DNA from 2 places in the Thalassotalea maritima genome. Region 1 is predicted to be linked to the other one. Evidence: predicted binding sites of a transcription regulator. Region 1 holds the regulator's gene; the other holds the start of a gene.

Region 1 (17,110 bases):
TAACTCCCAAGGGAATACTAAGGTAACCGTAAAGCTCACCATTGAATTGATTACCCCAACAAACGAAATGGCAATACCACGAATGTGATTAGGGAATATTTCCGAGAACATAACCCACATCACTGGACCGAGTGATACCGCAAACGACGCGACAAAACCTAAAATCCCTAACAAGATAACGGTCGCATTCATATTACTAGCAAGTTTTAAAATCTCGCCTTGGGCTTTATTGAAATCGCTTTTACCGAGCGTATCGATAAGCGCATTTTTAAACGCCACATCGGAGTGATAAGTCACTCCTTCAAATTCACTCAAATCTTTTATTTGAGGATACTGTTCGGCGATTTGAACGATATCTTGTTGCTGCAATTTATACGTTGCTTGGCTAAAGCCATATGAGCAAAGCGCCATTGACATAACAACACCTGCCAAGCCAAATATTAACAGTGGCTTGCGACCTAATTTATCGATTAACGCCATAGCAACCACGGTAAAGATAACATTAATAAGGCCTACCAATACCGCTTGCGAAAACGCTGCGTTAGTACCAACACCACTTTGTTCAAAGATACTTGGTGCATAAAAGAACACCGCATTAATACCCGTTACTTGCTGAGCGATACCAACGATTAAACCGATAACGAGAGCAAAACGCATTTTTGAACCAAACAGGAATTTTAGACTGCTTTTAAGTGATCTGTCTTGTTTAGCTAACGACTCACGAATTTCCGCAATTTCTTCTTTAAAAGAATGCTCAGCACTATCACCGTGCAAGTTTTTTAGAACTTTTTCGGCAGCCAAATCTTGATTCTTCAGAGCTAACCAACGTGGGCTTGGTGGAATAAAAAACAATAAAATTAACCACACAAGAGCCGGCAGGATTTCCAAGCCCAACATCCAGCGCCAGGTGTTGGTGTCGATACCTAGCGAACGAATTAATTCGGTTGGATTTTGACTCGCATCAAGTAAGAAATAGTTTGCAAAATAAGCAGCAGAGAAGCCAACAACGATATTTAATTGATTAATCGATACCATTTTACCGCGTTTTTCTGGCTGACTAATTTCAGCAATATACATTGGCGCGACCATCAGTGAACAAAATGCTAAACCACCAATAAAACGGGCAACAACCAAAGTCCAATAAGTAGGTGCGAAGGCTGATGCTATGGCCGATAACAAATATAAAGCCGCAATGATACGCAATAAGTTTCTACGACCTAGAATATCTGATAATACACCTGCGGTTAACGTGGCAATTATCGCCCCGAGTGTTGGTGCGCTAAACACAAAACCGAGTTGAATATCATCAAGCTGAAACTCATTGGTTAAATAATTAGCGGTGCCCGAGATAACTGATGCATCAAAACCAAAAATAAAGCCGCCAAGCGACACTATAATGGTATAAAGAAGTACGGGGGAAAGCTTCATTGATTGTAATAATCCATTAACATTGTTGTTGTAATGTAGCCAGTATATCCAAACTCGCTATAAATTGAACAGCGAAATATCTATTTAGCCAACTTATTAACTACCAATAATGAGTCAAAGCGAACTGCGTACCTTATTGAGCTGGCCCGCTCACATAATAAAATATGTTCTTTGTACAAAACAAAGTCTCGCCAACAGCAAGCATAAAAGCAGTATTTATGGTAAAAATAAGGTCTGATAGACACCTCCCACATTGATAACCATAAGAGCGATTTGTCATGACAACTGTCCATAACCCTATTATTCCAGGTTTCAATCCTGACCCTTCAATCATTCGCGTTAACGATGACTATTACATTGCTTGCTCAACATTTGAATGGTATCCAGGTGTTGCGATTTATCACTCGAAAGATCTTATCAATTGGCAATTAGTTACCTATCCACTAACGCGTTTATCACAACTTGATATGCGCGGTAATCCAGACTCTTGTGGCGTTTGGGCACCTTGCTTAAGTTACGACAGTGGCACCTTTTATTTGGCATTTACCGATACCAAACGTTTTGCCGGTGATGTCAAAGACACCCCTAACTTCTACGTTACCACAAACGATATCTTAGGCGATTGGTCAGATCCTATCTACGTCAATAGCAGTGGCTTTGACCCGTCTATTTTTCATGATGACGATGGCAAAAAATATTTTATCAATATGCTCTGGGATCATCGCAAAGTAACAGGACGCAATAATTGGCTACCGCACAAGTATTTTGGCGGCATTATGGTGCAAGAATTAGACGTTGCAACCGGCAAACTTGTTGGCGACGCAAAGAATGTATTCGCCGGCTCCGCCATTGGCCTGTCAGAAGGTCCGCATATATATAAGCGCGACGGTTATTACTACATGGTGGTTGCCGAAGGCGGCACCGGAAAAGACCATGCGGTCACCTTTGCCCGCGCTAAATCAATTTGGGGGCCATATCAAGTTGACCCACAAGGTCCAATGTTAAGCTCAGCGCGTTCGCCGTTAACTGAATTAAAACGGGCTGGTCATGGTGATTTGGTTGAAACCACCTCTGGTGAACACTTTCTTGTACATCTCTGTAGTCGCCCATTAGCTTATCGAGGTCGTTCTGTCATGGGCCGAGAAACTGCGATTCAGCCTGTTGAATGGTCGAATGATGGTTGGCCTCGCTTAAAAGGCGGCGGTCATGCTCCCCTTAGCCAATTTGACATAAAAAACCATAAACAAAGCCCAGCACGAGCTAGGCAACAACGCGTTGAATTTGACGGCTCACCATTGCCGTTAGACTTTCAAACACTGCGTTATCCGTTGCCAGAAGAGGTCATGTCGCAACACGAGCGCCCAGGTTATTTGCGCCTTGCCGGAAAGCAATCATTAGGCTCATGGTTTGAGCAAGCATTGATTGCCAGACGCCAACAAGCATTTTGCTATAGCGTTGAAACCCAACTCGATTTTAAGCCAAAAAACTTCCAGCAAATGGCCGGACTCGTCTGCTATTACAACGCCAAAAAACACTACTATTTACACGTTACTCACGATCCTGACAAAGGCCGCGTGCTGGATTTGCTGATGTGTTGCAGTGACTGGCAAACGCTATACCCGATGGATGACGTGATTTCGCTACCAGCGCATGGGGAGATCAAGCTAAAAGCGGAAGTTGAATATGATTTATTATGGTTTTCTTGGGCAGTGGACGGCGAAGATTGGCATAAATTACCGTTTCCTCTTGATTACAGCGTATTAAGTGATGAAGTTGGCGAAGGTGGCGGTGATGCTAATTTCACAGGTGCGTTTGTCGGCATCTGTTGCCAAGACCTAAGCGGGCAACAGCATCCTGCGTATTTTAAGTATTTTGACTATCAAGAAAAAACACTAGATATATAAATAGGAAAACTCTGTAATTATTAAGCAGTGGTATGAATCAATCGAAGAGCTCTTAATATCTACGTCTCCTTTTTAAAATCTGGTATCATACAACGATCGATCCTAAACTTGAAAGAATATACGTTAATGAAGCCTCAGTCTTATCCTCCATTCACTCGTATTGATAGCATCAAAGAGTTTCTTTTTCGCTTTGCAGCCACAAAAGGGCTAATACCATATACTTGGTTTAATAAAAATTTACCTCCTAAGGAACAACTGACCCTAGCTCAACTGCCTTTAAATTTGGAAATTGTTTCGCATTGTTGGAACTACTCACACCTATTAACGTATCAACTAAGCTCATTAGTAAAGTACCCTCTAAATAATGTACGAGTAACCCATACTGTATTTTACTCCGTTGATGACTCTGAGACGACTCAACTTATTGAGTATTTTAAAACACAAGAGGCCAACAACCTTACATGGAACTTTATTCCATTGCCGACAGAACAACTTATGCGTCGTGCGATAGGCCGCAATATCGCAGCCAAAAATACCAAGGCAGATTGGGTTTGGTTTACCGACTGTGATGTTGTTTTCCACGAAGGTTCTCTCGACCAGTTAGCTGAGCAACTCGTCAATCGTCAAGATTATCTTGTCTACCCAGAAAAATTATTTGCGACTGAATTGCTATCTAAAAGTGATTCTTTACTCGAACAGACGGACAATTCTCCAGCAATAAAAGAAATAGATAAAAGTAAGTTTAAAGAATTATTCTTTAGTCGGGCGACGGGGCCAATACAAATTACCCATGGCGATGTAGCAAGAGCATGTGGCTATTGTGACGATTTAAAAATCTACCAAACAACTGTAGAGCGCTGGAGAAAAACCTACGATGACAGAGCTTTTCGATGGTTAATCAATCAACCTCAAGGTGAACCAATTGAATTAACGAATGTATTTTTTATTCGTCATGAAGACAAAGGTCGCTATAAAAAAGGCAGCTTTTTTTCAAAAATTAGAAAGGCTATTCGTAAAATCAAGTCAAACGTTTTCAATAAGCGTTAATTATTTAACGCTATTTGAGCAATCTTGTAAGCCCTTAACACCATGATACAGCGATCTATCTTTCGGGCTTACAAATTCTCTATAACTTCATCCCATTAATCTGGTTTGTTATATTCAGCTACAGCCTCACGAATACAATACCTAAATATAGCCCTCGATTATTTAATTCGATATTTCAATCATTTCCACTAACTTAAATGCCCCAAGAATCGACGGATGGTCATCATCAAAATAAAGAGGTACCCCATCTTTCACCGCATAACAGTCAGTTTGATCGCAAAAGATTTTCTCTGGGTTTATCAAATGAACATTATCAGGGTATTTTGAATTGTTAAAATGCCTAATCATATGCACGTTTCTATTCTTGTACCAGTTTAGGCTCGTCCCAACTATGTTATCTAAACTTTCCCCGCTATGAAGCTTATTGTCTATCAGCTGGTTTATTGGCTTCGGAAGCTCCGGTATTGGGTAGAAAATATAAACATTATCTTTTTTAGAAGCTAATAAAGAAATTAACTCATCTATTTGCTCAACAAGAGATAAAGCTTCCCTAGAAATATCAGGCTCACTCTCATCGGTATAATTATCAGCGTTGCCGTCCAAAAGGTGAGCTGTAAAACGGTGATTAAAAACCACATTTTTTATATTATCGTTTTCGATGATATAGTTGATACTGTCATTATACCATTTAGAGCATTCACTAAAATCGGCGGATTTCTTATATGATGGTATACACCCAGAATAGCTAAAATGCTTTAACCCAACCTCGTCAGACTGTAATTTATCAGCTAACGCATAAGCAATTTCTACTGCGTGGCTGTCACCCAAAATAGCCCAAGATATATTTTCACCAAAATACTCACACGACTTTGAAGGCTCTTGATAAGAACCGATATGGCAGGTGTCTCTGTATGGGCTTGGAACTGATTTACCAATTAATTCTTGATAATGATGAGGAGCAAGCTTTAAAAAACCATTATTCACCAACACAATCAGCCCTAATAAACCTATCGAGAAAACAAGGCCAATAGGTTTACATTTTAAGTATTGCGATAATTGCGAGAAATCATTTCTAAATTTAATCGTCTCTATATATTTGTGACTGAGAAAACCCAAGAAGACCGATGCTAAAATGCCTAAATATATAAAATTTTCCGTTAAAGAAAAGTAGAATATCGCAACAACAAAAGGCCAATGCCAAAGGTATATAGAGTAAGACCATTTACCTAGATACTGAAATATAATATTACCTGTGACGAAACTATCATTTCTTTGAGCTTGGATTAGCAAGAACGTCCCTACAACAGGGATTAAAGCTAAATAGCCTGGCCATAAACTGTCTTTTGATATGAATGTATAAGATAAGATTATTAGTACTAACCCAAGCCATTCAAAGGCTTTTTTTCTATTCTCTGCAAGTTTTAACGGGTAGAGGTATGCAACACCACCAATCATCATCTCCCACGCTCTAGTATGCAATAGATAGTATGAAGGATTAGCCCAGTGGTAGGTTGCTATTACACATAAGAAAAACCCGATTACAGTTCCTGCTAAGATGGCCTTTCTCATAGCCATCAATGACATATGCTTTCTCATCGCAATAAGGGCTAGAGGGTAGAGTATGTAAAATTGCCATTCAGCAGATAAAGACCAAGTATGTAAAAGCCATTTTTCGTGTGAAGCTGTGTCAAAGTAGCCAGATTCTGTCCAATATACGATATTGGATAAAAAGGTCATACTACTGAGTACATGCTTTCCTAGTGCTTTGTAATCTAACGGAGTCAGGAAAAATAAGCCGAACACCAGTAAGACCAAACAAAGAACCGCTAATGCAGGTATGATCCTATTAGCCCTTGCAAGGTAAAACTTCGATATCGAAAAAGTTTCTTGCTCGATCCCTTTAAATATTATCCCCGTCATTAGGAAACCGGAGATAACAAAAAATACATCTACTCCCGCAAAACCTCCGGGCATCCAGTTCGCATTAAAATGAAACAACACAACAGCTATTACTGCAATGGCTCTTAGACCATTGATATCTTTTCTAAACTGCACAAGAATATACCAACTGAATAAAATATTTTGGCGCATTTTATCCTAAAAAAACAATAAGACAAAGTCATCCTTATATACCTTCCTACTAAGAGAAATGCGGCAACGAAGTCTATTTAAATAAAACAAACGCTTAGCGGTTGCTTATTACTGCTAGCTGTATATACTAACAGTTACTGTACATATAGACAGGCGACTACGCATGCGAGCCCTAACAGCCAGACAACAACAAATATTTGATCTTATCAAAGAAAAAATCGCCGCTACCGGCATGCCTCCAACCCGCGCAGAAATTGCCAATTTCTTTGGTTTTAAATCTGCCAATGCAGCCGAAGAGCATTTAAAAGCACTTGCGAAAAAAGGCTTTATTGAAATGCTGCCGGGTACCTCGCGCGGTATAAAATTAGCCGAAGAGCATATTGAAGAAGAAGGTCTACCTCTAATTGGTCGTGTCGCTGCTGGAGAGCCAATTTTGGCGCAAGAGCATGTTGAAGATCATTACAAAATAGACGCCAGCTTATTTCATCCAGCAGCCGATTATTTATTGCGTGTTAACGGCGAAAGTATGAAAGATATCGGTATTATGGATGGCGATTTACTTGCTGTGCATCAAACTAAAGATATTCATAATGGTCAGGTTGTGGTTGCTCGCGTCGACGATGATGTCACCGTTAAACGTTATAAACGCGAAGGTAATGTTGTGTACTTACATGCTGAAAATGAAGCCTTTGAACCGATTGTTGTCGATCTAGCATCAACGCCGTTTAATATTGAAGGTATTGCTGTTGGTATTGTTCGCAATGCTGATTGGATGTAAATCAATATCGACAACTAGCGGGCTAGATTAGTTAGCTCGCTGTTCAAAAAACAAGCAAACAGACTCGGTCTTTTTCTTAGCTTTATCATCAAACTCGATTCCTACAACTCTTTCATCAAGCTTGCCTCAAGCATTTTGAGAGTATTTACTCTAGCTCCTACCCCTTGAAAATATTTCTTTTTTTCAATCAAAACACTAGATCTTGTTCAAATTTTAAGTAATCCTAGTTCATGAAATAAACAAAAATGACTCATTGTCTAGCTTAACGCGTAGATAGAGCCATTGAATAATAACAACAAAGCGCGCTAAATCTACACCATTCAAATTATACCCAAACGTAGATTGGTCGTACGTAATAGACTGAATTCCAGAAGTATTTAGTCTAATAACAAAAACAATAATTTACGGAAATTTGCGACATCGAGTGAAGATGTATCCTGTCCTTTTTCTGTATTTTCTTAGGCTTGTTAAGCAGAAGGAGATGTCGAGTGAAGAGAGGTAACCTAGGTTGGCTAGGATTGGCAGGTATATTTGCTAGTCCAGCTTGGGCTGAATCACAATGGAACATGACTAAAGGTGTGACAGACGTCAGCCAAAACGTTTATGACCTCCATATGATGGTGCTGTGGATTTGCACAGCAATTGGTGTGGTTGTATTTGGTGCAATGTTCTGGTCGATGATTTTTCATCGCAAATCTAAAGGCGTCAAGCCGGCCGATTTCCACGAAAGTACCAAAGTTGAAATTCTTTGGACAGCCATTCCTGTTTTGATCTTAATCGGTATGGCATGGCCAGCAACCACTGCCCTAATTGATATGGAAGATAACAGCAACTCTGATATCACCATTCAAGTTACCGGTTCTCAGTGGAAATGGCATTATAAGTATTTTGATCAAGACATTGAATTTTACAGTGTTTTATCCACTCCTCGAACTCAATTCGACAACCGCGCAGGCGAAGGCGATGAGAAAGGTGAGAACTACTTACTCGAAGTCGACAAGCCTTTGGTTATCCCTGTCGATCGCAAAGTACGTTTCCTTATTACCTCAGATGACGTTATCCACTCATGGTGGGTGCCTGCCTTTGCGGTAAAACAAGACGCTAATCCTGGTTTTATCAACGAAGCATGGACTAAAGTCAATGAACCCGGCATTTATCGCGGCCGCTGTGCCGAGCTATGCGGTAAAGACCATGGTTATATGCCAATTGTTGTAGATGTTCGCTCAGAAGCGGACTACGAGCGCTGGATAAATGAACAAAAAATCGCTCTAACCCAAGCTAAGCAAGCAGAAGCGGCGTCTGTTAATCAAGAAATGTCGATGGCAGACCTGATGGAGCTAGGCGAAAGCACCTACATGGCACACTGTGCCGCATGTCATCAACCTAATGGTAAAGGGTTACCACCAGCATTTCCGGCATTAGCCGGCAGTGGCATATCTATCGATGGCGGTAAAGTAAATGAGCATATCGATGTTGTCGTCAATGGTCGTGCCGGTACCGGTATGCAAGCCTTTGGTAAGCAACTAAGTCTTAAAGAAATTGCCGCTGTCGTTACCTATGAGCGTAATGCGTGGGGTAATAACACTGGCGATGCGATTCAGGCTAAAGATGTTCAGCAATTATCGAGCAATAGTGACTCTGTCGAGGTTGCTGCTGTCAGCGTCAATACGGCAGTTACAGAAGCTGAGCAAGCGACAGAAAATGAGCCAGTTAGTAACGACGTGACGGCTGAAAATGCCAGCGACAATGCTGCTGAAGCTCAGGTTGATATGAGCGATTTAACCATGGAGCAACTCATGGCAAAAGGTGAGCAAGTATACCTTGCGAAATGTGCAGCATGCCATCAAGCCTCTGGTGCAGGATTACCACCTACCTTCCCATCACTCATTGGTAGCCCTATCGCCACGGGTGATATCGCCAGTCATATCGATATCGTTGTTAATGGCAAACCTGGTACAGCGATGATGGGTTATGCCAGCCAGTTAACACCACAAGAAATGGCCGCAGTCATTACCTATGAGCGTAATGCATGGGGAAATGACACCGGTGATACCGTGCAAGCTAAAGACGTAGCCAAATAAGGGGGAATGATTATGAGTAGTGCTACTAATACGTTAGATCATGTTCACGATCATCATGATCATAAGCCAGCGGGCATCATGCGCTGGATCCTAACCACCAACCACAAAGACATTGGTACCTTGTACCTTTGGTTCAGCTTTGCCATGTTACTTACTGGCGGCGCCATGGCCATGGTTATCCGTGCCGAGTTATTCCAGCCTGGTTTGCAAATTGTCGAGCCAGACTTTTTTAACCAAATGACCACTGTCCATGGTCTTATCATGGTGTTTGGTGCCATTATGCCTGCCTTTACAGGCTTAGCTAACTGGCTGATTCCAATGATGATTGGTGCCCCAGACATGGCTCTGCCACGATTAAATAACTGGTCGTTTTGGATCTTACCATTTGCTTTTTCTATCTTGCTTGCAAGCTTGTTTTTAGAAGGTGGTGGACCAAACTTTGGTTGGACGTTCTATGCGCCACTATCAACCACGTACTCTAACGGCAGCACCGCATTTTTTGTCTTTGCGGTACACATTATGGGTATCTCGTCGATTATGGGGGCGATCAATATCATCGTCACCATTATGAACATGCGCGCTCCAGGTATGACCTACATGAAAATGCCCCTGTTTGTTTGGACGTTCTTCATTACCGCTTACCTATTAATTGCCGTTATGCCGGTACTTGCCGGTGCGGTCACCATGGTATTAACCGATACCTACTTTGGCACCTCATTCTTTGATGCTGCAGGTGGTGGCGACCCCGTCATGTTCCAGCATATCTTCTGGTTCTTTGGTCACCCTGAAGTTTACATCATGATTTTGCCAGCCTTTGGTATTGTCTCAACCATTATCCCAGCGTTCACTCGTAAGCGCCTATTTGGTTATAGCTCAATGGTTTATGCAACAGCATCGATTGCATTTTTATCGTTTATCGTTTGGGCGCATCACATGTTTACCACAGGTATGCCATTGGCCGGTGAGTTATTCTTTATGTACTGCACCATGCTCATTGCCGTGCCTACTGGGGTTAAAGTCTTCAACTGGGTAGCAACCATGTGGCAAGGGGCGATGACCTTTGAAACGCCTATGCTGTTCTCTATTGCTTTTGTCATCTTGTTCACCATTGGCGGTTTCTCAGGGTTAATGCTGGCAATGACACCAGTCGACTTCCAATACCATGACACCTACTTTGTTGTAGCTCATTTCCACTATGTACTGGTTACCGGTTCGCTGTTCAGTTTATTCGCAGCAACTTACTACTGGTTACCAAAATGGACGGGGCACATGTACGACGAAAAAATCGGTAAGCTGCATTTTTGGTGCTCGTTAATTTCAGTAAACGTACTGTTCTTCCCTATGCACTTTATTGGTCTTGCTGGTATGCCTCGTCGGGTACCTGACTATGCGTTGCAATTTGCCGATATGAATATGTGGGTAAGTTTAGGTGGTTTTGCCTTTGGCTTATCACAGCTGATCTTCTTATATGTGGTACTCAAATGTATTCGCGGCGGTGAAAAAGCCGAAGCGAAGTCTTGGGAAGGCGCAGAAGGTTTAGAGTGGACAGTGGCCTCGCCAGCGCCATATCACACCTTCGCTACACCACCAGAAGTGAAATAATCATTAAGGAGTCGTCATGAGTGATACCAACGAGCCTAACGATAAACGCCAACAAGTTAATAAAAGTGTACGCAAATTAGTGTTCACTGTGGTTGCCATGTTTGCCTTTGGTTTTGCTTTGGTACCACTTTATGACGTGTTTTGTGACATTACTGGATTGAACGGTAAAACCAATGAAACGGCTGCCGAGGTATACCAAGATGGTATTGATACCTCGCGGGTTGTGCGGGTGCAGTTTATCAGTCGTATCGCTAAGGGCGCACCTTGGCAATTTGAACCCGAGCAGAACTTTATTGACGTTCACCCAGGTGAAATGAAATTCGTAAAATTTTACGCCAAAAATCAATCAGACAAATACGGTGTCGCGCAAGCGGTACCTTCAGTATCGCCAGGGCAAGCGGCCAATTACTTTCAAAAAATTGAATGTTTTTGTTTTAACCAGCAACCGCTAGAAGCCGATAACGATGTATGGATGCCACTACAGTTTTACGTTGATCCAGAGTTACCCGAGCATATTGAAGAGCTGACCTTATCATACACCTTGTATGACATAACCGAAGCCAGCTAAACACCGTTAAACTGATTCACTAGGCGTACGAGGAAAAGACAATGAGTGAAACGAAAAATTACGAAAGCTATTACGTGCCAGAACAAAGTCACTGGCCAATAGTTGGTGCCGTTGCGCTATTTTTGATAGCCATTGGTGCTGGTAGCTATGTTGCTAACCTAAAAACAGGAGACGGTTTTGGTGGCTGGGTATTACTTGCCGGTATCGCTTTAATCATTTACATGGTTATTGGTTGGTTTTCCAATGTTATTGATGAGTCATTAGCAGGCAAATACAGCGCGCAAATGGACAACTCATTCCGCCAAGGTATGAGCTGGTTTATCTTCTCTGAAGTGATGTTTTTTGCGGCATTTTTTGGTGCCTTATTTTATGCCCGAGTGATCGCTGTGCCTTGGCTTGGTGGTGAAGGTAATAACCTAGAGACTTGGCAAGTGTTATGGCCTGAATTTACCGCGGTATGGCCACTAGAAGTGACCCCAGATGGTACAACTACCGAAGCCATGCCTTGGACTGGATTACCCCTTTATAACACCATTTTACTACTAACCTCATCTTTTACTGCTCACTTTGCTCACGTTGCATTAGAGCAAGAAAAACGAGGCCTGCTTAAATTTTGGCTTGGCGTAACCATTGCTTTGGGTGTTGCCTTCCTCGCATTACAAGTTGAAGAGTATATTTATGCCTACACCGAGATGGGCCTGACCTTGGCCAGTGGTGTATATGGTAATACCTTTTTCATGCTTACAGGCTTTCATGGTCTGCACGTGACCTTGGGTACCATCATGCTGATTGTTATGTTTTTAAGAGTGTTAAAAGGTCACTTTAGCCCAGATAACCATTTTGCCTTCCAAGCGGCAAGTTGGTATTGGCATTTTGTTGATGTGGTCTGGGTGCTGTTATTCGTGTTTGTTTACGTTCTATAGCGTAAACAAAATAAGGTGTCGTCACGGACGTATTCACCTTTGTTTGTATTTTCTACAATAAGCTATTTTTTGTAATAGCAAAGCAGAGTAAGCGAAATTTGGTTATTCCAAATGAGAGAGCTCTAATGCCGCTAGTGCGAAAAATAGCCATTGCCCCTTGGGCTGAGGCTAAAATCGTTTGACTCTGCGTTAAAACTGATGAATTTAGATGACTAAATAACATGACTTTTGCCTTGATTAAAACGATTTTATCTCTCAGTAGATTTATTAAACAGAGGTCAATACGTCCGAGCAACTGGCGACGCCTTATTAACGGTTTACTACTTGCACAAAAGCTGTCGTTTTATGGCTGTTAAACAGGTGGTAAACCGTTAATAAGGTCGAGGGTTGGGCTGAATGATGCCGGTGGCAATGCCAATAAATAATAGCAAAATAATTAATGCCGATATCAGCACCCGTCGTCCGATGTATTTTGACATGGGTGGCTTTTTAGAGTCATTGCTGTTCATGCTGACACCTGCTTTAAACAGGTTGTATATCATCAACAGTAATAACAAAACGATGACAATTTTAATGATCATATTGTTCTCAGCAGCCCCTTTATTTAAGTATTTGTTTTAGTAGTAACCCTGTGCAAGCAATGACCCAAACCATAATAAAAACCAACACTTTCCAGTTCGTAAAAAGCTGGCGCCTGTTATGGGTCGTTATTACCTTGGCGGTATTTGCATTATTAATCAAGTTAAGTTTTTGGCAGTACCAACGGGGTATCGAAAAACAACAACGGTTAGAGCGCATTGCTGAATTTAATCAGCAACAAGCGCAGCCCATGGCGCGTATTATCGATAATGCCCAGAGTAATAATACATCCGCGTCATCAACCGCCGACATCTTTGCGCAATACAATGACGTGATGGTTACTATCCGTGGCTACTTTGTTGCCGAGCAAGTGTTTTTACTGGATAACCAAGTCGATTCGGGGCGAGTTGGCTACAAAGTCTACGCCATATTTTTTGATGAGCCTAGTGCACAACATGTACTGGTTAATTTAGGCTGGGTCGCAGGTTCCGTTGACCGAACTCAATTACCACTCATTGAACTACCTAAAAATAAACAACAACTAATCGCCCATGTTCGTATCCAACAATCTGGCTTGGTATTGCAACAGCCCACATTTAGCCAACTAAACTGGCCGTTAAGAGTGCAGCAAATTGATAGCCAGCGATTTTCACAACTGATTGATCTTCCCCTATTACCATTTAGCTTATTTTTACATGAAGATGAGCAAATCGGTTACAAAAAAACGTGGCAACCTATTGTTATGCTGCCAGAAAAACACTTTGGTTACGCGGTGCAATGGGGCGGCTTAGCAGGGGCATGGCTATTACTGATGTTGGTGGCTAGTTATCAAATGCATCTGCGTCGAAATATCGATAGTAACCAAAACAACGGCGCAGAGAATCACGAAGCAAACGAGGACCGAACAACACACAAACACGTATCGCGATAACCTGAAAAGGCAATAACTGTATCAACATAACCATAACAATAAGGCAGATTATGAGCAAAGCTGTAAAAAACAATCGACGTAGCCTATTGCTACTTATTGGCGTATTTATTCTCCCGGTGATCTTGGCCAAGCTAGCCCTAGAGTACCAATGGTTTAACTATGGTGTAACCAATCAAGGCGCCTTACTAAACCAGCCACAAACCCTTAATGAAAAAGGCATTAAAGTTGACCTCAATAAGCAATGGTTACTCATTACCGCTTTGCCCGACAACTGCGATGAGCGCTGTGCTTTTACCTTGTCAGGTATGGATAACACCTACTTAGCTTTAGGCCGTGAAACCCACCGTGTCACACCTATTGTCATTAGCGCTACACAACTTAGTGATCAGTATCAGCAAATTATTCACCAGCAAAGCTGGCAGCATGTTACCCAACAAGAGCACAGCTTATCTGCCAATAAAGTCTATGTCGTTGATCCATTGGGCAATATTGTCTTGACCTATGATAAACCAACGACCGAGCAAGCTATTCCAGCCTTTGGCAAAGCCATGCTAAGTGATCTGAAAAAAGTATTAAAGCTATCGAGGATTGGTTAATGAACAGTACCCGTAAATTAGTTTTCCTTGCCATGCTATTGGCAATCGTTGTTATTACGCTTGGCGCTTATACTCGTTTAACACATGCTGGTCTTGGCTGCCCCGACTGGCCAGGTTGTTACGGTTTACTCGATGTGCCAAAAACCGAAGCTGAAATCGCTAAAGCGCAAGCGGCTTTTCCTGAACGACCAGTGGAAGTACAAAAAGCTTGGAACGAAATGATCCATCGCTATTTTGCCGGTACCTTAGGCTTGCTTATTGCTGCGATATTTATCCTTGCGTTTAAACATCGCCAACAAGGTGGGCCACTATTTTTGCCGTTTGCCATCTTAGCAACGGTGATTTTTCAAGCTGCTCTTGGCATGTGGACCGTCACCATGAAACTGATGCCAATTGTGGTTATGGGGCATTTATTAGGCGGTTTTATAACCCTGTGTTTACTGTATTTACTCTATTTACGGTTAACCCCCTATCGCGTCGCAGGTGGCGACACTGGCCTGCGTAAATATCGAGTTTATGCCGTTATTGGCATAGCTATTCTTACTGCACAAATAGCGCTTGGTGGCTGGACATCAAGTAACTACGCCGCGCTAGTTTGCACCCAGTTACCAATTTGTCAGGATGGCTGGCTCGAACAACTCAGCTTTGCTAATTCATTTGATCCAATACCACCGAAACTCGACAGTTACGAGTTTGGTTTTCTTACCCATGCAGAGCGCGTTACCATTCACGCCGTGCACCGTATTGGCGCCATCATTACCGCTGTATATTTAGGCTGGTTAGCATTTAGCGTATTGTTTAAAGCGCAGTCTGCATTCTTTAAGAAAACCGCCAGTGTAATTTTAGTGGTGCTACTGATACAAGTTAGTTTAGGCGTATCAAATATTGTCTTTAGTTTACCGCTTGCGGTAGCGGTCGCCCACAACGTTGTTGCGGCGTTACTCATGCTCACCCTTATTACCTTAACCTACAGTTTGCGTCGTAAAATATAGGAGTTGTTATGGCTAAATCATCTGCACTACCCATCAATCAGACCAGCCTTACCGGCAAAATAAGTTGGCGCGATTATTATGAAATGACCAAACCTCGGGTGGTCGCCCTTTTGGTATTAACAGCCTTAGTCGGCATGAGCTTGTCGGTACCCGGAGCGATTCCTTGGCAAATACTAATCCCATCAATGCTTGGCATCGGCTTACTGTCTTCTGCATCAGCAGCTATCAATCATATTGTTGACCAGCAGATAGATGCGAAAATGGCGCGCACGCAAAATCGACCATTAGCGAATGGCCGGGTCAGTAACCGGGCAGCCATTGTATTTGCCAGCAGTTTAGCGCTGGTCGGCTTTGCACTACTTTATGGTTTCGTTAATCCACTCACTGCATGGTTAACATTCGCAGGTTTAGTCGGTTACTCGGTGATTTATACCATGTACCTAAAGCGTGCCACGCCGCAAAATATCACCATTGGTGGTCTTGCCGGTGCTATACCACCGTTACTTGGTTGGACGGCAATGACCAACGAAGTACACCCACATGCATTATTGCTGGTGTTAATCGTCTTCACTTGGACACCACCACATTTTTGGGCTCTGGCGATTCATCGTCGCGATGATTACGCCAAAGTGAATATCCCAATGTTACCAGTGACTCACGGTATCGAGTTTACCAAAACACAAATTTTGCTATACACCATATTATTGTTTGTGGTCGGTTTAATCCCTTACTTAGTCGGTATGAGCAGCTGGATTTATTTACTTGGTAGCGTCACCTTAAACCTTATTTTCTTTGCATATGCTTGGAAACTAAAGTTTAATGCCGACGAGCAAACAGCGATGCAAACATTTCGTTTCTCCATTGTCCATTTGATGTTGCTGTTTATTATTTTACTGGTGGATCACTATGCACTACCGGCCATGTGATATTTTAAGCGATTAAACAGAGAATTAATTACCCTATGAATAAAGTGTTATTCGCCATCATTGCCCTGGTAGCTATCGCTACCGGTGCTTTTGTTTATCAAAGTCAGTTTCAACAGCAACAACCTAAGCATGCCTTGATGTATCAAACACCAAGGACTCTCGCCAAATTTGAATTAACCGATCACCACGGCCGCGCCTTTAGCAATGAGCAACTGCTCGGTAAATGGACCTTGTTTTTCTTTGGTTATACATCGTGCCCAGATATTTGCCCGATTACCATGCAAAAACTCAATAGCATTTACCCCGAACTTCAGCAAGTTAGCGGTAATAATATGCAAGTGGCGCTAATCACTGCAGATCCAAAGCGCGACAGCGTCGAGGTACTAAGCGAATATGTGAAGTATTTTAATAAAGACTTTTTGGCATTGCGCGCTGGTCACGATGTGTTGTTTCCTTTTTCCCGTAACCTTGGTTTAATGTATGCCATCGCCGAAGACAGCGAAGATGAATATTACTTGGTCAATCATAGCGCATCGATAGTAATGACCAATCCAAATGGCCAAGTTCATGCGATTTTTAAGCCCATTCAGGGAGAACCTGGTGTTGTGCCAAGCATCAATGCCGATGCCATGTTAGCCGACTTCAAACTGATTTATCAGCAAAG
Region 2 (17,110 bases), 350 kb from region 1:
AGAAAACGCTCATTCAACCGAGTTTGATCCGCAGTCACCATATCCTGTGGTTGGTCTAATTGAAGAGTGGTTAGACGAAGCGGGTAATGTTGAAACACGTGACGAGAATTCAGACTTAGGTGGTACCATGCGCTTAGGTTCACAACTATGTCATTTAGTCGCAGGTACCAAAGCGGCTGACATTTACGGTAGCGACAGTGTATTTGAACGTCATCGCCATCGTTACGAAGTAAACAATAACTACCGTGACAAACTAGAAGAAGCGGGTCTTGTTTTCTCAGGCTTATCAGCAGATAAGAAATTGGTTGAGATGGTCGAGATACCTGAGCACCCTTGGTTTGTTGCCGGTCAGTTCCATCCGGAGTTTAACTCCACACCGCGTGATGGGCACCCACTATTCCAAAGCTTTATTGCTGCGGCATATGAAGCGCAAAAATCAAAAAACAACTAATTACCCAAAGCCGCAGTTAGTCTTAACTTGCGGCTTTTTAAATATCAATAATAATAATTTAGCAATACAGCCAACTAATCGTTAGAGGTAAACATGTCAGAAATAATTAAGGTTATTGCTCGTGAAGTTATGGACTCACGTGGTAATCCAACAGTAGAAGCCGATGTACGCTTAGCGTCAGGTGCGTTTGGTCGTGCTTGTGCGCCATCTGGTGCATCAACAGGTTCTCGCGAAGCGCTTGAACTACGCGATGGCGACAAATCACGTTATTTAGGTAAAGGTGTATTGAAAGCGGTTGCTGCTGTTAACGATAGCATTGCTCCGGCACTACTTGGCAAAGACGCTAACGCTCAAGCTGAAATTGACCAGATCATGATTGATCTTGACGGTACAGAGAATAAAGAAAATTTTGGTGCAAACGCTATTCTAGCGGTATCACTAGCCGTAGCAAAAGCAGCAGCGAATGATAAAGGCGTTGAATTATACGAGCACATCGCTGATCTTAACGGTACGCCTGGCCAATACTCAATGCCAGTACCGATGATGAATATCCTTAATGGTGGTGAGCACGCCGACAACAATGTTGATATTCAAGAATTCATGGTTCAGCCAGTTGGCGCACCAAGCTTTAAAGAAGCGTTACGTATGGGCGCTGAAATCTTCCATCAGTTGAAGAAAGAGCTAAGCGCGAAAGGCTTGAATACGGCTGTTGGTGATGAAGGTGGTTTTGCCCCTAACCTAGCATCAAACGAAGATGCATTGGCGCTTATTGAAACAGCGGTAACAAACGCTGGTTACAAAATGAATGAAGACGTAACTTTAGCGTTAGACTGTGCATCATCTGAGTTCTACAAAAATGACGTATACGATCTAGCAGGTGAAGGTAAGCAGTTTGATTCTGAAGGTTTCGCTGGTTACCTTGCCGATCTTGCTAACCGTTACCCAATCGTATCAATCGAAGATGGTTTAGATGAAAGCGACTGGGCTGGCTGGAAAGTTCTAACTGATATGATCGGCGATAAAGTTCAGCTTGTCGGTGATGACTTATTTGTTACCAACACCAAGATCTTAAAGCGTGGTATCGATGAAGGCATCGGTAACTCAATCTTAATTAAATTTAACCAAATCGGTTCACTGACTGAAACATTAAATGCAATTAAGATGGCAAAAGATGCAGGCTTTACCGCGGTTATTTCACACCGTAGTGGTGAAACAGAAGATGCAACTATCGCTGACTTAGCGGTAGGTACAGCTGCTGGCCAAATTAAAACGGGTTCATTATGTCGTTCAGATCGTGTTGCTAAGTACAACCAATTACTTCGTATTGAAGAGTTCTTAGGCGACAAAGCGGTATACAATGGCCGCAGTGAAATCAAAGGTCAATAATACGACCTTGCGATAAAATAAAAAAACCTGCTTCGGCAGGTTTTTTTATACCTAAAATTTTATCTGCTGTATATGCTGTGGCGGGGGATGGTTTCGATTGTCAGCTAAGGTGATAGCGGGCAGGGTAAATAACAATTTTGGCTTTTTTACGATGCTAGTGTAGTCTATTATTTCATCAGGTGGTGTTTTGCCTGTATTTTCATAATCTTATTCGAGCCGTTTGTTTATATGCAAGATTTACTGAGTAATGTCATTACGCATTCTCCACAGTTCTCCGAACTGTGCAGCGCTTTATATGAGCGAGAAGTAAAGCAACTTGCAGATACCACACCGGCAAGATGTTCGGCATTACCTGCTCGCTTAAAGAGCTTACCTCACTATGTTCGTCGCACTGCTGGTTCAATGTTGGCCAGTCAATCACCGCTCAGCATCGATGTGCAAAATGCCAGTTGGAGTGAAAAACAGGCGAGCAAATTACCATTGGCAGGGCAGAGTAGTGAACAAATTCGGCAGTGGTATAGCAAACACCCTCTCCCCCTAGGCTTAGTGGTACCAGTTTTAGAACAACACGAAAATAGGCAACGGATCATTATTGATTGTATTGATCGGGTTGATACCGCGGGACAACGAATTCGCTGTAATTACAGTGGCTGGTTTGCGCTAACCTCGCAACAAATCGACGCTCAATCACAATTAGTATTACTCAAACCCAATAAAAAAGTCTTTATAGCTGCCTGCTCAGGCCATCAGTGGCGAGGCGAGAAACAGACGCAACCACAGCCTTTAACCTTGCGAGAGTTATTGTTATCTTGCCAAATCAATTGGCAAGATATGGCCAAGACATTGCCACTAAGCTCTAATGCCGTAAATTAACGACATGGTGGCACGTTGTCATTGTCTGTTCTGATGGTGGGCTAAATATTTTAGTGATCTAATCATTTTATAACATTGCTTTACTGGCTAATCCCACAAATAATCGATCAAATTGCCGTTAGCTATGGACTTGTTTTACCTGCCTTTTATAATGTGGTTATTATTGATTATCACAGCGACCATATGATGCGAATCTTAACCGCGATATTGGCTATTTTTCTGATTTTGTTGCAATACCGTCTATGGTTTGGCAAAAACAGTGTGCCTGATTATTGGCAACAGCAAAAAAGTGTCGTTGCGCAACAAGACATTAATAAGCAATTGCAGCATCGTAATAAGTTACTCTGGGCAGATATTAAAGATTTGCGTAACGGTTTAGAAGCTGTTGAAGAGCGAGCTCGCAATGAGCTAGGCTTAATCAAGGAAGGTGAAACCTTCATCCGTGTTATCCCACAAGAGAAATAACCTTGAACAAACAACCTATGATAGCAGGCTATACCATGATATTGCCTGCGGCAGGTATTGGCAGTCGTATGCAACAAGCACTGGCCAAACAATACCTTACTATCGATAACAAAACCATTATCGAGCGCACTCTGGAGCGTGTGCTATCACACCCTAAAATTGCCCACGTGGTGGTGGTGATCAGTGCCGAAGATAACACCTTTGCGTCTTTAACAATCGCTAAACATGACAACGTTAGCATCGCTATCGGTGGTAAAGAGCGTGCTGATTCAGTGTTGGCTGGTCTTAAAGCAGCTGGCGAGCAAGATTGGGTATTGGTTCATGATGCTGCACGCCCTTGCGTTACTCATACAGATATCGATGCACTGATTGAGTTTTGTGAACAAAACCAAGAAGGGGCGATTTTAGCAACCCCAGTACGTGATACCATGAAGCGAACTAACGCCAGTGGACACATAGCGATTACCGAAGAGCGTGATAATTTGTGGCATGCATTAACCCCACAAATGTTTCCACACCGCTTATTGTTATCATCTCTTGAGCGGGGCATACAAGAGCACGCTAATATCACCGATGAAGCCTCGGCAATGGAATATGCTGGTCAATCTGCTCATGTGGTGTCTGGGCGAGAAGATAACATTAAAATCACAAGACCAGCGGATTTACCGTTGGCCGCGTTTATTTTGCAACAGCAGGAGTCAGCATGCGTATAGGTCATGGTTACGATGTTCATAAATTTGGTGGTGAAGGCCCTGTAATGCTTGCCGGTGTGGCCATCGATTATCCACAGGGCTTCCTCGCCCATTCAGATGGCGACGTTGCGATTCATGCGCTGTGCGATGCCATCTTAGGGGCATTAGCAATGGGGGATATTGGTAACCATTTCCCCGATACTGATAGTGATTATGAAAACATTGACTCGCGTATTTTGTTGCGTCACGTTGTGTCACTTATGCAACAACGTGGCTATATGGTCGGTAATGTAGATATTACCATTGCCGCCCAAGCGCCGAAAATAGCGCCACATTTATTGGCGATGCGTCAGGTATTAGCCAGCGATTTAAATACTGATATTGATAATGTTAATGTTAAGGCGACAACAACAGAAAAGCTTGGCTTTGTTGGTCGAAAAGAAGGGGTTGAGGTACACGCTGTAGCCTTGTTGCTAAGCAGTGGCACTGAGGAGCAGGCTAATGACTGAACTGGCTTATGTTTACGGGAAACCTTCTGCAACAGGTGACTTACGTACTGTACCTGAAGACTTTCAGGTTATTGAGCTACTGCCATTTACGGCTAGCGGTGAAGGCGAGCATTTACTGATTCGTGTGCGTAAAACTGGCGCCAACACCATTTACGTTGCCAAACAGCTTGCTCGTTATTTTAAAGTAAAACCACATTTTGTTACTTACGCCGGATTAAAAGATAGAAACGCGGTAACCGAACAATACTTTGGTGTCCATGTTCCAGGTAAAGCAGAGTATGACTTGTCAGACTTTGACTGTCCTGGCGTCGAGATCCTATCGTACAAACGCCACAATAAAAAATTGAAGACCGGTGCTTTGCTCGGCAATCGATTTACCTTGACGTTGCGTAACGTTAGCGACGTTGAACAAGTACAAGCTCGTTGGCAACAAATTGTCGAAGGCGGTGTTGCCAACTATTTCGGTGAACAGCGCTTTGGTATCGACGGTAATAACCTTGAGGGTGCAAAACAACTGTTTGCAGGGCGTCGTATCAACGATCGTAACAGGCGCGGCTTTTATTTATCTGCCGCTAGGTCGCATATTTTTAATCAAATGCTGGCTAAGCGCATTAATATGGGCGCCTTTGATACGCCGATGAATGGCGATGTGTTTATGCTATCCGGATCTCGCTCGGTATTTGCTGAAGCGACGATTGATGAAACGATTATACGCCGTTTGCAGGAACAAGATATTAACATCACTTTACCACTTTGGGGTAAAGGTGAATTAATGACGCAAGCTGACGCTGCTGACTTTGAAGCACAAGCCGCAAGCGAACACAGCGAGTTTTGTCGTGGTCTTGAAAAGTTTGGCTTAAAGCAAGAGCGACGAGCTTGCCGTTTAACCATGACAGCACCAGCATTAACGGTTAATGACGATACGGTAGTGGTGAGCTTTATCTTACCGGCAGGCTGCTTTGCAACCACGGTGTTAAGAGAACTTATCAATTATAACGATATTAGTGCACAGGAACGTGACCATGAACATACTGATCAGCAATGATGATGGCGTTAATGCCCCTGGCATTAAAGTACTTCACCAACACTTGTCGGCATTTGCCGAACAAACTCTAGTTATCGGTCCTGACCGAAACTGCAGTGGCGCTAGTAATTCATTAACGTTATTGAATCCACTGCGTGCCGAAGTACTGGAAAATGGTTTTGTATCAGTGAACGGCACGCCAACCGACTGCGTCCATTTGGGTATTAGCCAGTTGAGTGACACGCCGCCCGATTTAGTGGTCGCTGGCATCAATCATGGTGCTAACTTGGGGGACGATGTTCTTTATTCAGGTACCGTTGCCGCAGCCACGGAAGGACGTCACATGGGGTTGCCAGCTATTGCAGTGTCGCTTGTGGGTAAAGAGCAACAACATTACGATACAGCTGCAGTGGTTGTAACACGGTTTATCGAAAAGTTACAGCAACACCCGCTTGCCAACGATCAAATTATTAATATCAATGTACCTGACGTGCCGTTGTCAGAATTAAAGGGGATTCAGGTTACTCGCCTTGGTCATCGTCATAAAGCTGAGACCATGAAAAAAATGCAAGACCCATGGAAGCGCGATATTTATTGGTATGGCACCCTAGGTGGTGAGTTAGATGCTGGCCCTGGCACCGATTTTTATGCGGTTGCCAATAACTATGCATCTGTGACACCATTAACGGTTGATATGACAGCCTACAACAGTATGGCCAACATGAAGCAATGGATTAGTGATTTAGACATATGAATGCGACTCGACGTATTGGTGGAAAATCTTCGCGAAGCGGCGAGCTGCTAGCAAGACAATTACAAGCCCAGGGGATCAAAGACGAACGTGTACTGCAAGCGATTGCGAAAAGTCCACGACATATTTTTGTCCCAGAAATACTTGCTCATAAAGCCTATGACAACACAGCGTTACCTATTGGCCAAGGGCAAACTATCTCGCAACCGTATATAGTCGCTAAAATGACCGAACTGTTATTAGCCAACAATAGCAATGAAAGCGTGCTAGAAATAGGCACTGGCTCAGGTTATCAAACGTCCATTTTGGCGCAGCTGTTCGATAAGGTCTACTCCGTAGAGCGAATCAAATCTTTGCAATTTCAAGCCAAACGTCGCTTACAAAGTATTGATTTACATAACGTACAAATGAAGCATGGTGATGGCTGGAAAGGGTGGTCAAGCAAGGCGCCTTATAAGGCAATTATCGTTACCGCGGCTGCGAGTGAAGTACCACAAATGCTACTCGAGCAATTAGCGGATGGCGGTAAGCTAATCATCCCTGTTGGACAAAATTCCCAAGTATTAAAATTAATTCAGCGTCAAGGCGATCGTTTTGACGTTAAAGAAGTCTTAGCGGTTCGTTTTGTACCGCTTGTTGCTGGAGCATTACTGTGAAAATATTTTCACCTTTATATCAATGGACTATGAACTGGGCGCAGCATAAAGCAGCACCTAAAGTATTGGCAGTGTTATCATTTGCTGAATCGGTATTTTTCCCTATTCCGCCCGATGTCATGCTTGCACCAATGGTGCTATCAAAACCTCATAAAGCCTGGCATTTTGCCTTTATTACCACTTTGGCATCCGTCTTTGGCGGCATTTTAGGCTATTTTTTGGGGTATTGGTTATTTGAGCCTGTAATTAAGCCACTACTTATCGATTTTAACTATATGGATAAATTTCAACACGCCATGGACTGGTTCCAAGAGTATGGTGTTTGGGTTGTTTTCCTCGCCGGTTTTTCGCCAATTCCGTATAAAGTATTTACTTTGAGTGCAGGTTTTCTGCAAATGATGTTTTTGCCATTTTTGTTGGCATCAGCCATCGGCCGAGGATTACGTTTTTATTTAGTCGCAGGTTTAATTAAAGCGGGTGGCGCGAAAATGGAAGCCAAAATTCGTGGCAGTGTGGATATTATCGGTTGGGCAGTGGTGTTACTTGCCATATTGCTTTATGTACTATTTAAGTAGTACTCGATAATTGCGCGCAAGCTTATTTAGGTTACATCAATAGCAAGACTATGAAACAACAAAAGGCAAGCAAACAACCTTATTTGGTACTGGCATTAACAGCCTGCTGGTTGTTACTTTCGGCTTGTGCTGACCGTACTCGCCCAGCCCCTGTGGTTAACTTGAGCAATAAAAGTGGTCCACAACAGCAACCTATTTATGAGTCGTTAGAACGTATCTCTGGCGACTCATATAAAGTCCAAAAGGGGGAAACCCTATACTCTATTGCTTTTCGTGCGGGCAGTGATGTAAAAACTTTAGCAAAACTAAATAACATCACACCACCTTATAAAATTTACCCCAATCAATTGTTAATTATCAATAACAAAGCGACGGTAACGGTAGCTAAAGGGAATCTAAAAAAAGAAAAAAATCCCCAAGTAAAAAGTAAAAAAAATGTTGCAAATGACAATGCCGAGGAGTATGGTGGCGATAAGGGTGGGAAATTCTCTGCGGTGAAAGTACCATCTTTAAAGCAGCAAGTGAAGTCGTGGAAGTGGCCAGTAAAGGGGCCTGTTATCGCCACATTTTCTACTGCTGAAAAAGGCAACCAAGGCATCGATATTGCCGGTAAACGGGGGACACCTGTTAAAGCCGCCGCCGATGGGTTGGTTGTATATGCTGGTAATGCATTGCGTGGATACGGTAACTTGATCATTATCAAACACAATGATGATTACTTGAGTGCTTATGCTCACAACGATCAGTTACTGGTAAAAGAACAAGAAACCGTTAAAGCGGGCTCGACAATCGCAAAAATGGGTAACACTGGCACAGACCGTGAAAAGCTACATTTTGAGATTAGATTTAGGGGCAAATCGGTAAATCCTTTACGCTATTTACCGAAGCGATAAGTAGTAATTAAGAAAAAGAACGAGGCAAATGTGAACAATTAACAACAACTCCGTTATAGGGGGTTTGGGAGACATCGATGGAAAAAACCAAAGAAGTAGTCACTACAAGCGAAAAGCAAACTGCAAGTGACAATACGCTAGAGAAGGTTGCTAGTGAAGAATCACCATCAAGTTTAGATGCGACGCAGCTTTATCTGAGTGAAATTGGCTTTTCTCCCTTATTAAGTGCTGAAGAAGAAGTTTTCTTTTCTCGTAAGGCATTGAAAGGGTGTGAAGCATCAAGAGCGAGGATGATTGAAAGTAATCTGCGCTTGGTTGTCAAAATCGCCCGCCGCTATAATAATCGAGGGTTGCCGTTATTGGATCTCATTGAAGAAGGTAACTTAGGCCTCATCCGCGCTGTTGAAAAGTTTGACCCTGAACGAGGATTTCGTTTTTCAACCTACGCCACATGGTGGATTCGTCAAACTATTGAACGAGCCATTATGAATCAAACCCGCACTATCCGTTTACCCATTCATGTTGTTAAAGAATTAAACGTATATCTACGTGCCGCACGCGAGTTAGTGCAGCAGCTTGATCATGAGCCAACCGCTGAAGAAATTGCCGATAAACTTGAAGTCCCTGTCGCCGATGTCAGTAAAATGCTCAAACTTAATGAACGCATTACCTCAGTCGATACCCCGTTTGGTGGTGAGTCAGATAAGGCGTTGTTAGATGTCATTGCTGATGAAAAAAGCCAAGGCCCAGAATCAGACTTACAGGATTCTGATATTCGCCAAAATATTGTTCACTGGTTAGGAGAGCTTAACTCTAAGCAACGAGAGGTGTTAGCCCGTCGCTTTGGCTTGCTTGGCTATGAGCCAGCAACGCTAGAAGATGTTGGTCATGAAATTGGCTTAACCCGTGAGCGTGTTCGTCAAATACAAGTCGAAGCATTAAAGCGATTACGTGATATTTTGTCATCACAAAACTTATCAATCGAATCGTTGTTCCAAGCATAAACCTCGTCTGATATAGACAAACAAAAGACCCGCATTAATGCGGGTCTTTTACTTTACAATGATGCCATTAGTATTATAACGATTCTTTTAGTTTATATAATAAATCCAGCGCCTGTCGCGGCGATAAATCATTCACATCAACGGCCTGTAATTGGTCAACAACAGGGTGTGACGGAGCGAATAGGTCGGCTTGTTGTACCTCGCTGGCAGGCTTGATGATCGTTGGTTTTGACTGGCTTTCAAGCTCCGCTAAGCGCTGTTTTGCTCGAGCTATAACGCCTTTAGGTACACCAGCAAGTTGAGCCACTTGCAAGCCAAAACTTTTTGAAGCCGCACCCTCTTGCACGGCATGCATAAAGACAATGCTGTCGCCGTGTTCAACGGCATCAAGGTGCACATTAGCTAGGCTTGGCATTTGCTCTGCTAATTCTGTCAGCTCAAAGTAATGACTGGCAAATAACGTAAATGCCTTAGAATTAAGTGCGAGGTACTCTGCACAAGCCCAAGCCAGTGATAGGCCATCATAGGTCGATGTTCCTCGGCCGATTTCATCCAATAATACCAATGATTTTTCGCTGGCATTGTTTAGTATATTAGCTGTTTCAGTCATCTCAACCATAAAGGTTGAGCGGCCACTTGCCAAATCATCAGATGCACCAATACGGGTAAATATGCGATCGACAATACCAATGCGTGCACTGTCGGCAGGAACAAAACAACCAACGTGAGCAAGCAGCGTGATAAGCGCCGTTTGCCGCATATAGGTTGATTTACCGCCCATATTAGGACCGGTAATAATTAACATACGGCGGTCATTGTTAAGCATGACAGGGTTAGCGATAAAGGCTTCAGTACTGACTTGCTCAACCACTGGGTGGCGACCTGCATTTATTTCTATGCCAGGCTCATTGCTAAGCTCGGGTTGTTGATAATTTAAGGTGTCGCTGCGTTCGGCAAAGGTATTTAATACATCGATTGTGGCAATGGCTTGCGCGCAGGTTTGTAAGGTATCAATTTGCTCAGCCAATATATCGAATAGCTCATCGTATAAGCGTTTTTCTAAGGCTAAATAACGGCTTTGTGCCGTTAATACCTTTTCTTCATGGGCTTTTAGCTCTTCGGTAATAAAGCGCTCGTTATTTTTTAATGTCTGGCGCCGAATGTAGTGATCCGGTACATCTTGTGATTGGTTACGAGAAATCTCTATATAGAAACCATGCACTTTGTTGTAGCCAACTTTTAGCGTGCTGATGCCAGTGGTTTCACGCTCTCGTTGCTCCATTTGTGCCAAGTAATCAGTAGCACCTTGGCTTAAATCGCGCAGTTCATCGAGCTCAGCGTTATAACCTGTGGCAATAACACCACCATCACGGATTAATACCGGCGGGTTATCAACAATGGCTTCGCTAAGTAGTTGTTGAGTATCTGGTAGTGGTTTAACTTGCTCTGCTAATGTTTGCATCAATGGCGTCTGGCAAAGTTTGGCTAACTCATGTAGTTCGGGTAAGGCGGTAAGAGCATTACGCAAACGTGCAAAATCACGAGGGCGAGCGCTTCGCAAGGCCACGCGGGAAACAATACGTTCGATATCACCCATGCTTTTTATCACATCAAAGGTATCGTCTTTAATGTCTTCGGCTAGGATGGTGGCAATAGCCTCTTGGCGCTGTTGTAACGTATCAATATCCCTGAGAGGGAAGTGTAACCAACGCTTTAATAGGCGCGAACCCATTGGGCTTGCACTTTTATCTAACACTGAAGCTAAAGTGTTTTCGTAACCGCCGGATAAATTAACGGTGAGTTCCAAATTTTTACGAGTAGCGGCATCTAAAATTACACCAGAAGCATAACTTTCTGCTTTAATCGAACGAATATGTGGCAAGGCACTGCGCTGCGTATCGGTAACGTATTGTAATAAACAACCTGCGGCACACAGACCAAGTGGGTAATCTTGTACGCCAAAACCGGCTAACTCGCTGGTGCTAAACTGTTTGTTTAAGACTTTGTTGGCGGTTGCCAGATCAAACTCCCAATCGGGACGGCGACGCGTTCCTTTAATGGAATCGATTAAGCTAACATGGTTAAATGATTCAGGATAAAGCAACTCAGCTGGATTAAGTCGTTGCAACTCTGCTTGCAGTTGCTCAGCTGTATTTGGCTCAGCAATGACAAAACGGCCACTGCTCATGTCCAAGTAGGCCACACCAAAACCCGTTTTATGTTCAAATATGCTGACTAACAGGTTATCTTGCTTGTCATTTAATAACGCTTCATCGGATACCGTACCCGGTGTAACAATGCGCACTACTTTGCGTTCAACTGGACCTTTACTGGTCGCAGGATCGCCAATTTGCTCACAAATGGCCACTGACTCACCAAGTTGCACCAATTTGGCCAAATAGCCTTCTACGGCATGGTAAGGAACACCGGCCATCGGAATCGCATTACCCCCTGATTTGCCGCGAGCGGTTAGCGAGATATCCAATAAATCAGCCGCCTTTTTGGCGTCATCGTAAAATAGTTCATAGAAATCGCCCATGCGATAAAACAATAAAATATTTTGGAACTCAGATTTAATGGTCAGGTACTGGCGCATCATAGGCGTATGATTGCCATTGTTTAAAAGGTTGTCAGTCATCTATTAGCTTTTTGTTATGGATTCGAGGTGAAATAAGTGGCAAGCAAACTATTTTGTGTGCGCCAGCAAAGGCTTATTAAATTTACCTAGAAACCTTGAATATAGGAGTAAACGTTACAATGTAATGATGTTAAAATAATCTGTGTTAAAGAGCAAAAATGATTTCTTTAAACAGAGTCAGCTTTACTGCATAAACTACTGTATATAATAATGTATCAGTTACAGTAATGTACTGTATATGATATTAAAGTGATCATGTGTAACTAACGAAGGTTTTATTTGTTTTTCAATTAAATCAGTGTGTTACTGGGTTGTTTTGCGGTTTTTTAACGATTTTTAGAAATAACTGTTGATACTGTACGATTATACAGTATACTGTCATCAATTACTGGATACATATTAAAACTTCTGGAGACATTAATGGACGCGAATAAAGAAAAGGCGTTAGCCGCAGCGCTAGGTCAAATTGAGCGCCAATTCGGTAAAGGTTCAATCATGAAACTTGGTGAGAACCGCAGCATGGACGTTGAAACCATTTCAACTGGCTCTTTATCATTAGACGTTGCATTAGGTGCAGGTGGTTTACCAATGGGACGTATTATTGAAATTTACGGTCCTGAATCAAGTGGTAAAACAACACTAACCCTAGAAGTTATCGCTGAAGCACAACGTAATGGCAAAGTGTGTGCCTTCGTTGATGCTGAGCATGCACTTGACCCTATTTACGCGGAAAAGCTTGGTGTAAATATTGATGAGTTATTGGTATCTCAACCAGATACAGGTGAGCAAGCATTAGAGATTTGTGACATGCTAACCCGCTCTGGTGCGGTTGATGTTATCGTTGTTGACTCGGTAGCTGCGCTTACTCCTAAAGCTGAAATTGAAGGTGACATGGGTGACAGCCACATGGGCTTGCAAGCACGTATGCTATCGCAAGCAATGCGTAAGTTAACGGGTAACTTGAAGCAATCTAACACCATGATGATCTTCATTAACCAAATCCGTATGAAAATTGGTGTTATGTTTGGTAACCCAGAAACCACAACAGGTGGTAACGCATTGAAATTCTACGCGTCAGTACGTTTAGATATTCGTCGCACAGGTGCGGTTAAAGATGGTGATGCAATCACTGGTAACGAAACACGCGTTAAAGTAGTTAAGAACAAAATTGCTCCACCATTTAAGCAAGCTGAATTCCAAATCATGTACGGTGAAGGCATTAACAATATCGGTGAACTTATCGATTTAGGTGTACAGCACAAGTTAGTTGAAAAAGCCGGTGCTTGGTACAGTTGTAATGGTGAGCGCATCGGTCAAGGTAAAGCCAATGCTTGTAATTTCTTAAGAGAAAACAAGGCAATGGCAAAAGACCTAGACGCCAAACTGCGTGCATTATTACTAACATCCACTGTAGTTAGTGACGAAGAAGAGACAATTGAAGCTGAATAATCTCAGTTTCTAATCTTGTATTGTAAGGCCACTCAATGAGTGGCCTTTTTTGTACATGGATGTACTTATACTCCCGCGCCATGGATGGTGCTAGGAAGTGCTTGTCATGGATGTACTTATACTCCCGTGCCATGGATGGTGCTAGGGAGTGCTTGTAGCTGATTTATACTTCCTAGCCACAGGTAGCGTTAAAGAATATCGCTAAATAGTTTGGTCACTACAGACGTTGTTTTATTTAACTTATCAGCATAAACCCCTACCTTTAATTCTTTTTATAGAGGAATCTATAATATAAACTTTAGACGTCTAGATGTTTAAAGTTGACATTCTACGATGCTCACGTACTATGAATATGTTTATGTTAATAGAATGTTGTTATGCCAATAAAGATCCCTAATCAATTACCCGCACTGGCGGTGCTAGCGAATGAAAATATTTTCGTGATGTCGGAAACCCGTGCCATCAGCCAGGACATACGGCCGATGCAGGTGGCTGTACTCAATCTTATGCCGAATAAAATTGAAACGGAAATCCAGATTTTGCGCATGCTATCAAATACTCCATTGCAAATTCATATTGATTTGGTGCGTTTGCATCTCGACCAACCGAAAAATACTCCCAAGGCTCATATGGATGCCTTTTATGTATTATTCGATGATATTAAACACAAACACTATGATGGGCTTATTGTTACCGGCGCTCCGCTTGGCCAATTAGATTATCAGCAGGTTAACTACTGGGATAAAATAGAAGAAGTATTTCGCTGGGCCAACAGTAATGTCACCTCAAGTCTATATTCTTGCTGGGCAGCTCATGCGGCGTTGTATTTTCATTATGGGTTAGAGCGGCAGTTGCGTGATGACAAACTATCAGGGATATATCAGCACAAAACCTTAGATCCGATGGAGCAGTTAACGCGAGGCTTTGACGAGCATTTTAACGTACCACATTCTCGTTATGGCGAAATACCACTGCAGGATTATCAATCTATTGAAGAATTATCGGTATTAGCACACTCAGCACAAGCAGGTGTTTACTTGGCAGCAAGTAATGATAAACGCCATGTGTTTGTTACCGGCCATCCTGAATATGACTCTTACACACTCAAAGAAGAGTATCAGCGAGATTGTGACGCAGGTATTGACCCGCAAATACCGGTCAATTACTTTGATAATGACTGTATTGATAGCGAACCGGCCAATAATTGGCGAAGTCATGGCTGTTTATTGTTTAGTAATTGGTTGAATTACTACGTGTATCAAATTACGCCATATCATTTAAATCATTAATAAGAGCATGTTTAGTGCCGTAATCCTGGAAGTATATTGTGACATCATCTAGCCATACTTTATTAGAACAACAATTATCTGAGCGTATATTAGTTCTCGATGGTGCCATGGGTACCATGATCCAGCAGCATCAATTTAGCGAAGCCGACTTTCGTGGCGAGCGCTTTGCAAAATGGCCTTGTGATCTCAAAGGCAATAATGACTTATTGGTATTAACTCAGCCCGAAGTAATCAAAGATATTCATCGCCAATACTTGCTCGCTGGTGCCGATATTATCGAAACCAATAGCTTTAATGCCACACGCATTGCGATGGCCGATTATGATATGCAAGAGATATCGGCAGAAATTAACTTACAAGCGGCGCATATTGCTCGCCAAATTGCTGATGAGGTAACCAGTTTACAGCCTGACAAGCCACGCTTTGTTGCGGGCGTTTTAGGGCCGACCAATCGCACCTGTTCTCTGTCGCCAGATGTGAATGACCCAGCATTTCGCAATATCAGCTTTCATGAGCTCGCTGCGGCGTATCGTGAATCTACCATGGCACTTATCGACGGCGGTGTCGATATAATCATGATTGAAACCATCTTCGATACCCTTAATGCCAAAGCCGCCATTTTCGCGATAGAAGACGTGTTTGCTGAGCGCCAATTGCGTTTACCTATAATGATCTCCGGCACCATTACCGATGCATCAGGGCGGACACTATCGGGGCAAACTACCGAAGCGTTTTATAATTCGCTACGTCATGCTAACCCGATTGCGATAGGTCTTAATTGTGCGCTTGGGCCAGTGGAGCTGCGCCAGTACATTGAAGAGTTGAGAAATATCAGCGATTTTGCTATTTCAGCACACCCTAACGCGGGCTTGCCGAATGCCTTTGGTGAATACGACTTTACTGTTGCCGACATGAACGCACACATTAAAGAGTGGGCAGAATCGGGATTCTTAAATATCGTTGGCGGTTGCTGCGGTACCACGCCAGAACATATCAGAGGCATTGCCGATACGGTAAAAAACATTAAACCCAGAACGATTACGGCGCAGCCTATTGCCTGTCGCTTATCCGGTTTAGAAGCGTTAAACATTGATGACAACAGTTTGTTTGTTAACGCTGGTGAGCGAACCAATGTTACCGGCTCTGCTATTTTCAAGCGTCTTATTACCGAGCAAAAATACGATGACGCTATTGCTGTTGCTTTGCAGCAAGTAGAGAATGGTGCGCAAATCATCGATATCAATATGGATGAGGGCATGCTTGATAGCCAAGCTGCAATGGTGACCTTCCTTAATCTTATCGCTGGTGAGCCTGATATTGCCAAAGTACCGGTTATGCTCGACTCGTCTAAATGGGAGATTATTGAGGCAGGCCTGCAATGCATCCAAGGCAAGGGCATTGTTAACTCGATATCGCTAAAAGAGGGCGAGCAAGCGTTTAAACGCCAAGCTGAGCTTATTCGTCGTTATGGCGCGGCGGTGATCATTATGGCTTTTGATGAAGTAGGTCAAGCTGATACCAAGCAGCGCAAAGTGGAGATTTGTCAGCGCGCTTATCATATTTTGGTCGACGAACTGAATTTTCCACCCGAAGATATTATTTTTGATCCCAATATTTTTGCTATCGCCACCGGTATTGAAGAGCACGATAATTACGCCGTTGACTTTATTGAGGCGACCAAAGAAATAAAACAAACCTTACCGCATGCGATGATCTCTGGTGGTGTGTCGAATGTGTCATTCTCGTTTCGTGGTAATAATCCGGTACGCGAAGCCATTCATGCGGTATTTTTATATCACGCCATTAAAAATGGCATGGATATGGGCATTGTAAATGCTGGCCAATTGGCCATTTATCAAGATATTCCCAAAGATTTATTGCAAGCGGTTGAAGACGTTGTGCTTAACAGCGACAACGGCGCTACTGAACGCTTGCTTACCATTGCCGAGCAGTATCGCAATCAAGCATCAGGGCAAACCAGTAAGGTCGATTTAACATGGCGCGAGTTACCGGTTAACAAACGTTTAGAGCATGCGTTAGTAAAAGGCATTAATGAATATATCGTTGCCGACACCGAAGAGGCTCGCCTCGCCGCCGAGCATCCACTGCAAGTGATTGAAGGGCCACTCATGGATGGCATGAATGTCGTCGGTGATTTATTTGGCGAAGGACAAATGTTTTTGCCGCAAGTGGTGAAATCGGCAAGAGTGATGAAACAAGCGGTAGCCCATTTACAACCGTTTATCGAAGCCTCCAAAACCACCAGTAAATCCAATGGCAAGATCTTGCTCGCAACGGTAAAAGGCGATGTACATGACATAGGCAAAAACATTGTTGGCGTGGTATTGCAATGTAATAACTATCAGGTTATCGACCTTGGTGTAATGGTACCGTGCGATAAAATCCTACAAGTAGCCAAACAAGAACAAGTCGACATCATTGGCTTGTCAGGGCT

Evidence for each region. Region 1 encodes LexA, which represses DNA repair genes until DNA is damaged. Its sites were predicted from a motif close to TACTGTATNNNNATACAGTA; they were not measured.
Region 2: the regulator LexA is predicted to act here: its motif matches at 12,271-12,290, upstream of recA (recombinase RecA).

Annotation. Positions count from the first base shown of each region.
Region 1 is NZ_CP166919.1:288,058-305,167, reverse strand. It holds gene ACAX20_RS01310 (sugar porter family MFS transporter) at 1-1,428, opposite strand, end outside; gene ACAX20_RS01305 (glycoside hydrolase family 43 protein) at 1,707-3,332, shown strand; gene ACAX20_RS01300 (glycosyltransferase family 2 protein) at 3,441-4,379, shown strand; gene ACAX20_RS01295 (acyltransferase family protein) at 4,542-6,470, opposite strand; gene lexA (transcriptional repressor LexA) at 6,634-7,248, shown strand; gene coxB (cytochrome c oxidase subunit II) at 7,815-9,329, shown strand; gene ctaD (cytochrome c oxidase subunit I) at 9,342-10,931, shown strand; gene ACAX20_RS01275 (cytochrome c oxidase assembly protein) at 10,948-11,499, shown strand; gene ACAX20_RS01270 (cytochrome c oxidase subunit 3) at 11,541-12,422, shown strand; gene ACAX20_RS01265 (DUF2909 family protein) at 12,794-13,003, opposite strand; gene ACAX20_RS01260 (SURF1 family protein) at 13,063-13,932, shown strand; gene ACAX20_RS01255 (hypothetical protein) at 13,983-14,528, shown strand; gene ACAX20_RS01250 (heme A synthase) at 14,528-15,520, shown strand; gene cyoE (heme o synthase) at 15,529-16,446, shown strand; gene ACAX20_RS01240 (SCO family protein) at 16,482-17,110, shown strand, end outside.
Region 2 is NZ_CP166919.1:640,328-657,437, forward strand. It holds gene ACAX20_RS02790 (CTP synthase) at 1-451, shown strand, start outside; gene eno (phosphopyruvate hydratase) at 545-1,837, shown strand; gene ACAX20_RS02800 (hypothetical protein) at 2,066-2,710, shown strand; gene ftsB (cell division protein FtsB) at 2,897-3,175, shown strand; gene ispD (2-C-methyl-D-erythritol 4-phosphate cytidylyltransferase) at 3,178-3,888, shown strand; gene ispF (2-C-methyl-D-erythritol 2,4-cyclodiphosphate synthase) at 3,879-4,376, shown strand; gene truD (tRNA pseudouridine(13) synthase TruD) at 4,369-5,421, shown strand; gene surE (5'/3'-nucleotidase SurE) at 5,399-6,154, shown strand; gene ACAX20_RS02830 (protein-L-isoaspartate(D-aspartate) O-methyltransferase) at 6,151-6,807, shown strand; gene ACAX20_RS02835 (YqaA family protein) at 6,804-7,382, shown strand; gene ACAX20_RS02840 (peptidoglycan DD-metalloendopeptidase family protein) at 7,433-8,275, shown strand; gene rpoS (RNA polymerase sigma factor RpoS) at 8,353-9,279, shown strand; gene mutS (DNA mismatch repair protein MutS) at 9,353-11,917, opposite strand; gene recA (recombinase RecA) at 12,338-13,366, shown strand; gene metA (homoserine O-succinyltransferase) at 13,744-14,655, shown strand; gene metH (methionine synthase) at 14,691-17,110, shown strand, end outside.